DNA from 2 places in the Bacillus sp. FAU18 genome. Region 1 is predicted to be linked to the other one. Evidence: predicted binding sites of a transcription regulator. Region 1 holds the regulator's gene; the other holds the start of a gene.
The links. The regulator LexA, encoded in region 1, represses DNA repair genes until DNA is damaged. The targets are predictions, from matches to a motif close to CGAACATATGTTCG.
Positions count from the first base shown of each region.

Region 2: the regulator LexA is predicted to act here: its motif matches at 2,297-2,310, upstream of AC0OMU_RS16280 (YolD-like family protein).

Region 1 is NZ_JBVYHZ010000003.1:1,199,277-1,203,570, reverse strand. Features, by position in the region: gene tkt (transketolase) at 1-561, opposite strand, end outside; gene AC0OMU_RS06265 (DUF896 domain-containing protein) at 730-963, opposite strand; gene AC0OMU_RS06260 (YneB family resolvase-like protein) at 1,027-1,680, opposite strand; gene yneA (cell division suppressor protein YneA) at 1,699-2,016, opposite strand; gene lexA (transcriptional repressor LexA) at 2,166-2,783, shown strand; partial or broken gene AC0OMU_RS06245 (hypothetical protein) at 3,155-3,412, opposite strand; partial or broken gene fosB (metallothiol transferase FosB) at 3,321-3,755, opposite strand; gene AC0OMU_RS06235 (YndM family protein) at 3,961-4,294, shown strand, end outside.
Region 2 is NZ_JBVYHZ010000004.1:1,004,370-1,008,663, forward strand. Features, by position in the region: gene AC0OMU_RS16270 (MFS transporter) at 1-942, opposite strand, end outside; gene cdoA (cysteine dioxygenase) at 1,437-1,922, shown strand; gene AC0OMU_RS16280 (YolD-like family protein) at 2,340-2,669, shown strand; gene AC0OMU_RS16285 (hypothetical protein) at 2,696-3,253, opposite strand; gene AC0OMU_RS16290 (DUF6731 family protein) at 3,259-4,158, opposite strand.

The DNA of each region.
Region 1 (4,294 bases):
GTCATTAGAATCGTATAGTACGATCAGACGGCCAAGCTGAAGATGGCCTGCGAGTGAAGCGGCTTCAGAAGAAATACCTTCCATTAAATCACCATCACCGCAAATACTGTATGTATAATGATCGACTACGTTAAATGAATCGCGGTTGTATGTTTCCGCTAAATGGCGTTCAGCAATTGCCATACCGACTGCCATGGCAATTCCTTGGCCAAGCGGACCTGTTGTAGCATCAACACCGGCAGTATGTCCGAATTCCGGATGTCCTGGTGTTTTGCTGCCCCACTGGCGGAATCCCTTAAGATCTTCAATACTAAGATCAAACCCGCTTAAATGAAGCATGCTATATAATAGTGCTGACCCGTGTCCAGCAGATAAAACAAAACGGTCACGGTTAAACCAGCCAGGGTTTGCCGGACTTACGTTCATAAATTTTGTCCACAGCGTGTATGCCATTGGAGCGGCTCCCATCGGCATCCCTGGGTGACCAGAATTTGCTTTTTCAATAGCGTCTATTGACAGTGTGCGAATGGTAGCAACTGATTTCTTTTCAATTGTATCCATAAAAATCCCCTTCCTTATGTGTTGTACCCTTACATCATAAATGTCTGACGACTTTTTCTCAACTGTTTCAGCTTAAATTTGAGAGAAACTTGTTGAATTTTGTCACATAAGAGTTTTGATTATAGTATATGCAAAAGAGGAATACGATATTGCCGTATTCCTCTTATATTAGTGAAGTTTGTTATTTCTTTGTTCTCTTTTTAGCTTTTCTGGTGTAACATCATTGCCTTCTGGGTCAATGATTTTCACACTTTTTAACGTGTTCTTCATAGAAGAACGAAAACCTTTCAAGTACTCTTGACGGAGCTTTTGCTGTTCGGCTTTTTCTTCTTCTGTAATAACGCCAGCTTTAGCTTTGGCAGCAAGCTCATTAATTCTGGCAATTTTCGCGTTTGAAATCATGTTAAACTCCTTTATTGCATTTTGTCTATATAGTACTAGATCAAAAAAAGTTTTACAACTGATTCACTCTGCTGTCTCTTCATTCTCTATGTATTCCTGAAAACGCCGGTGAACGGTTGCTTTAGAGACATCATAGCCAAACCCTCTTAGGGTAGCCGCGATTTCAGCAAACGTCAGTTTATTCGCTCTTAGGCGGACGATCTCAGAGATTGGCACCTCTATTTTTTCTTTTCCACTGTTCTCATGTTGGTTTTTTAAGTTTTTTTGCGGTTTAAAACCGTTTTTTACTGCACGCTTCATTCCCCGTCTGATTTTCATGTTGTGAATCTTTCGCTGATACTCTTCCACAATGCTGACGATTTCCAAGACCATTGAGTCAGCCTCCGATAACTCCAGTTCACCTCTGTGAGCCGTTGTATAGACTTTCACACCTTCTCTGTAAATACAATGAAGCAGTGCGATTTTTGCGTTTCCCCGCCCGAGCCTTGTCTCGTCTTGAACCAAAATGACATCAATTCCAGCGTTCTTAATCTCATCAAGCAGCTCAAATACACCATCCCGATCCATTTCATATCCGCTGGCTTTTTCTGAAATCACTTTGACCACTTCCATGCCGTTCTCCGCTGCAATGGCCGTAAGCTCCTCCTCCTGCCGCTTTAATGACGTTTCCTGCTGTTCTTTATTTGTGCTTACACGGGCATAAATGAGTGCTTTCATTTTATCTCTCTTTCCTCTCTATCTTACAGTTGCCAATTCATATGCATCCTGATGCTTCTTTTTCAATGGGATCACTAACTCATCACCCGGCTGGATATCAGATGTCTGTAGTTGATTTTTATCAGCTACCCATTCAATAAAATCATTTTTGTTTATCTTTTTTGTATCTGCTACCTGATCAGCAATTGACCAAAGTGTGTCGCCTTGCTGGACTTCTATTTTAACATACTGATTAAGCTCCTGGCCGCTGCTTGTATATGACAGCATAAGGATAACCGCGCTCAAAATCACTGTGAACAGACCGACAAAAATAATAGATTCTTTACTCATGATCATAACCTCCAACAGGAATGTTTGTTCGCATTTTTATAATTTCAGTATATACGAACAAACGTTTCTGTCAATTGTTTTTTCGAACCTATGTTTGTACTGTAAGGAAAATCATGCTATAATCTTCTTAAAATCGACGTTTTGAGGTGCGAAAAATGACGAAGCTATCAAAAAGGCAACTTGATATCCTCCGTTTTATTAAAGCAGAGGTTAAATCAAAAGGATATCCGCCTTCCGTTAGAGAGATCGGAGAGGCTGTCGGGCTTGCGTCCAGCTCTACTGTCCACGGCCATTTGGCCCGCTTGGAAACAAAAGGACTGATCAGACGGGATCCGACAAAACCAAGAGCAATAGAAATTCTTGATGAAGAAGTAGACATTCCGCAAAGCCAGGTCGTTAATGTACCGGTCATCGGGAAAGTCACGGCGGGATCTCCTATTACAGCAGTAGAAAATATTGAAGAATATTTTCCGCTCCCTGACCGCATGGTTCCTCCAGACGAGCATGTATTTATGCTGGAGATTATGGGAGACAGTATGATAGATGCCGGTATTCTCGATAAGGACTATGTCATCGTTAAACAGCAAAACACAGCGAACAATGGGGAAATTGTAGTTGCGATGACAGAAGATGATGAAGCAACTGTAAAACGATTCTATAAAGAGGATACCCACATTCGCTTGCAGCCTGAGAACCCAACGATGGAACCTATCATTTTGCAGAATGTCAGCATTCTAGGGAAAGTGATTGGCGTGTTCAGAACCGTCCATTAATCTATTGATCTATCAGATGCATGAAATAACCCCCTCTTCCTTTACGGAGAGGGGGTTTGTTGTTCAAAAAAAGCAGGCTCGCCCTGACTTTTGGGTGCGAGCCTGAATAGGAGGAAAAAGAACATCATGTTTACACCATAATTATCCACCAAAAGATTGTTGAAGTCAAGAAATTTTCTTTCCTTCAGGAAACTTTTATCAAAATATGAACGTTTAGAATATTAGACGCTATCTTCTTAAAAACGTTTCATTTTTTAGGTCGTGGAAGGATGCGGTTTCATATTTATTAAGGGGCGAGGCAATTGAAATATACTGAAAATTTAGTACACAGTTTAATTAGTTCATATTTCTGTTAAAACAGCTCGCTTTCTTCATATAAAATGTAATGTGTATTTCAATTTCACCTTCACCCAATCACTTGTGCAGTTCAAAAGATATGGCATCGTTGAACAAGTCGGGTAGAAACCTTCCCCAAACATAAAGTCTCCATTAACACCCTTCTTTCAATTTAACCTTATATGAAATATGGTTGTGATATCAAAAGGCCGTTTCATCATAAAAGTGCATATTCGTTTTTTCTTGTTTGTAATATCGAAGCCTGTCTTGAAGGGTTCCGGTATGAAATTCAAATTTGTGGCCGTCAGGGTCGGTAAAATAAATTGATTTTCGATCGCGTTCATCTCGTTCTCTGCCAGGCAGAATATTGACATGTTGTCTTTTTAATTTAGCTGACACCTCCTCAAATTCATGATCTTCAATTGTAAAAGCAATATGGGTATAAGAAAGCTTAATGTCATTTCTCGGGATGTCTGGTTCTTCATTAAGAGCTAGCCAGATGCCGTTCATATCAAAATATGCAGTTGTTCTTCCCTTTACCAATAGCTTTGCACCAAACACTTTTTAATAAAAATCAATCGATGTATCCAAATGCGAAACTGAAAATAGCAAGTGATTGATTCCTTTTATCTCCACAAATCATTCCCCCCTTGAAAGCTGATCATCCACATATACGACTTTTTCATAAGAAAGTTTCATACAGCTGAAAAAAATACCAGTGTAAACAAAAACGGACTGTTTAAAATAGTAACATGACATTATGAATGGTTTTGAATTGCATTATTTATCACTTGTTTACGCCCAAGAATTTTCTTCAAAAAATAACAATTTAGGTGGTCAAATGAAACATATCATTGCGCTTGCTTCAAAGATTGCTTTCACTCTCGCCCTTTTATATGTGATTTTGGACAGAGTCTATCACGCATCCTTTTTAAGTGTGATGTTTATTGCACTTTTCTTAGGTTTTGTTTCTTATCTTTCTGGTGACATGCTCGTCTTACCCAGAACAAACAATATTACAGCTTCATTGGCTGACTTTGGCCTTTCATTCGTTATTCTTTGGGTATTTGTTTTAACCCAAACAAGAAACGATTTCTCACCATTTGGAGCGGCTCTCCTTTCCGCTGCCTGTCTTACTGTTTTTGAATACTTTTTTCATCGGTATTTACTGAAAA
Region 2 (4,294 bases), on a different contig from region 1:
GATCGCCACTCCGATTAAAAGAGTCAAGTTTAAAAAAATGAGATGCTCCTGAGAAATATCATACATATGACGGAGCAAGCCTTGAAAAGCAGACAGGCTGACAGCTACCGTTATCGTCCCTGCAGCTATGATCAATAAGCCAAGCACCGGTTTTGGCAGCAGCATCAGTTTAATAGATATGAAGGGGTTTTTCACTTTATATTCCACAATCAATAGACCAATGAGCAAACATAACGTCACCCCGAAACCAATCCTTACATAACCCGATGACAGCCCCCATTTTTGCAGAAAAATGAATGAAACCGCTGAGGCTGCGGCAAGGAAAACAGATAAAAGAATTCCCGCACGATCAAGCGGCTGTTCTTGATCCGCCGCTCCGTGATGCTCGTCATGGAGAAAGAAATAGCTCACCGCGACACCGATCAGGGACAAGGTGCCAAAGATGAAAAACAGCCATCTCCAATGCCCGCAGCTTGTTGCAATGGTTCCCAGGATTGTGCCGATGATAACAGAACCATAGAATCCCCCGATCAGCACAAGCAGTGCATAGTTCCTGCGTTCAATCGGGAATGACAGTACAAGCATTGGAATCATAATCATCAGCATGACGCCTGTTGCCGCCCCCTGTAAAAAGCGCCCTGCCGCCATCCATGCAATATCGCCTGAACATGCGATGAGCAGTGAGCCTAGTATAAAGACAGGTAATGAAGCCAGATAGACGGGACGAGCACCGAATTTTTTCCTCAGCAGCGGTCCTGCCGGAACTAACAAGGTAAAGGCCATATTGCCGATCAATATCGGATTTACTGATGTGAAGACACTTGTTCCAACCGCTTTCTGAACAAGGCCTTGAACTGACGACAATGCCGTGTTAGACATCAATCCCGGCCCGACCGCTAAGACGGCGAGCAAAGAAATCACCCAATAGTGTTTTGTCTTCATGTTGTCATTCCTTCCTATATGAATACATGCGAAACACATCATTTTTTGAAAACAAAAGAAGCTAATAGATTTTGCATACCATTAGCTTTCATTCTAATATTATCCCTTTCAGGGGAAATGATATTATTTTATTATAATTATGTGAATGAATGAGCATATAATCAAATATTATTTCAAATCGATTGTGTTTTGTCAATGGAGTAAATTTCAAGCACAACATAGAAAGCTTTTCCCCGATATTGTGTCTAGAACTGCACTTATGAATCCCTGCTCGTTCCCTCAAGCGAATTAAATCAGGCCGTTTTAATCCTTTCAATCCACTATTCCAACTAATAAACTCGAATAAGTTGGTGATAAGACAACATTTTGGCCGCACATTTTTTTGTGTTCACTGGGCGTTTGCCGCCTCTAAATTGTATATGGGTAAATACCATGAATTAACCTATGAAATACCAATGTAAGGAAATTTTAAATATTCTGGGAGGCAAAAACGAATGGAACTGTATGAGTGTATCCAAGACATTTTTAGCGGCTTAAAAAATCCATCGGTTAAAGATTTAGCAACATCTTTAAAACAAATTCCAAACGCAGCAAAATTGAGTCAACCGTATATTAAGGAACCAGACCAGTACGCTTACGGCCGAAATGCCATCTATCGAAATAATGAATTGGAAATTATCGTGATTAACATTCCGCCAAACAAGGAGACGACAGTACACGATCATGGTCAATCCATTGGTTGTGCAATGGTGCTAGAAGGAAAGCTTCTTAATTCTATTTATCGCTCAGCCGGCGAACACGCAGAACTCTCCAATTCATACTTTGTCCACGAAGGAGAATGCCTTATTTCAACCAAAGGTTTAATTCACAAAATGTCCAATCCGACATCCGAACGAATGGTGTCTCTTCATGTCTACTCCCCCCCTTTGGAAGACATGACGGTCTTTGAGGAACAAAAGGAGGTATTGAAAAATTCATGATTGACAGATAAACTGCTCACTTTGACTTCGCTCAACTGTAGGATTCAGAGAATGAACCTTTTCCTCAAAACAAAAAACCCTTATAGAATAAGGGTTTAAAGGTATGGAGCCAAGGGGGCTCGAACCCCTGACCTCTACGCTGCCAGTGTGGAGATATGTTTCTGATACGAACAGACGTTTTATTTCCAAACCCTATTTTATAGGGTTTTCTTACATAAGTTTCTGATTAAAAATATTCCTTTTTGATTAAAAATGAAGGAGTTGGTCCCCAATTCGTCCCCATCTGTCCCCAAAAGGCATTATAACATTCTTCTTTAACTAAATCAGACTTCAAATAAAGGACCTGATATTCCATTATTTTCTCCGTTGATAAAAGAACATTTGTTCGCATATAATTTGTTCAAGGAGATGATCGGAATGAATGAAGGAATTTACGACAAGAGATGGGAACAAAAATTCATTTTGCCCGAGCAAAGGGCTGCACTGTTAAATAGGAAGAGAGAAGTGCAAAAAATCGAAAAACCCATTCTCGATGAATACCAGCTGGAGGAAATGGCACGCACTATTTGCGAAGCCATGGAGTTTAATTCCGCTCTGGTCATCAGAGTATACAGAGACGGCTTTATCGAGGAAGTTACAGGACATGTTCATTACATAGATGAAGTTAAACAGAGGCTGCACGTGAAGGATTTAAAAGGAGATACACGGCTTATTGCATTTGATTCACTTGTGTCTGTCGATAATTAAATAACCCTTTTAGAAAAAAGGGTTATTTATTCAGTGTTATTAATATTTCTTGTATTCCTTTGTCGAAGCTCTTCGTAGTCACTTGTGGGCTGTGTCGTCTGTTCATATGTATTAGCTTGTTGTGATTCATGCTTGAATAAAGTGAACATTAGTATAGATACAATTCTGTAGGAAGTGCAAACAAAGAATACAGTTATTCCTATCCATAAATATGTAGTCATTTTGTCGAAGTAATCAATCTCTTGTTTATTGCTCACAATAAACATATAAATTGAAATTATAACTGTTGCAAATCCACTAAATAATGAGGAACGGAAATATCCGAAAAGCAATGTTTTTCCATCATCATTACTCCCTGAAGCTGTATAGTTATAAAGGTGGGTCATAACAGGTGATCTTGAAATACTTAATATTATGGCCAGTAAAGCTGCTATAAACCCTAGAACTATTGAAGAAAACGATATAAGACCATCTAATACATTGTCAAATCCTTTAATTGTTGGATTCAGCTTTAAAAAATACGCCAACCCTATTGATAACAATCCACAAATGTAAGGATATATCCTATCTCGAATTCTCCCCATTTAAATCATCTCCCAATTAAGCTTAATAACTGTGCCCTTCTCGCCATATATAGACGCTCCATTTCTAAAATAACCGCATCGTGATTTAAAACTGCTCTTGGAGGCACTTGAAAGGTAGCAATGTCGTGAGCATTATTATTAAATAAATCAACAACTTCATTATCTGCTAAATCAGTTTTTTTAATACTAGCTTCTGCTGTAGATATTAAATCTTGGTTTTCGTATATTTCATCAACTAGGCTATCAATTCTACCGCCTAAAGAGGCTTTTCTTTTCCGACCTACTGTTAATACTATTTCCCCCGAAATAGTTTCATAATCATCAAAAGTTGTTAGCCATTTTTTCAAGCTGTTTCCCGTTACATTTTCACTAGCTTTTTTCACGTCGGCAAATTTAATTCGAAGTTTTCTTACTATTTGGGCAGTTTTAACTTTCCTCCGCATATCGGTAACATAAATAGGACGTAAACTAATTATTTCATTAGGATCACAAAAATGATTAAAATATTCCTCAATTGCACTCGGACCTAAACTATATCTATTTCTTTGAATCATTATTATGTTACATGACTGATCATAAATAGCGGATACTTTTTCACCGATGAATTCATCATCATCTAAATCAACTGGAGTAGTTGGCGCATTTTTTTTAGCTTTAGATGGAAGATTAAAGTCTCTTAATCTTGCAAAATACATATCCCAAAGATTTTGGGTATGCGACATAAATGAGAATTCCTCCATGCGAGCTTGCTCTTGCTTATACTTAACAGTTCTTTCAGGAAGAGTTTTCTTATCAAGAATTGAAAAAATAGCTCTTAAATCAAACGGTGTATCACGCGCTACTTCTGGACCTTTAGGTGTGCATGTTACGTAAAAATAATCAAAATTCACATATTTATTTTGCATTATAAGCCCCCCAAAAATTCCGGGCCCAAACATATAACATTGTTTATAACTGCCTTATGTAGTAAACTAACTTATAATAAACAAATAATTTACTTAATGACATGTTTGGGATTCCGGCATGTCTTTTTTTCTTACA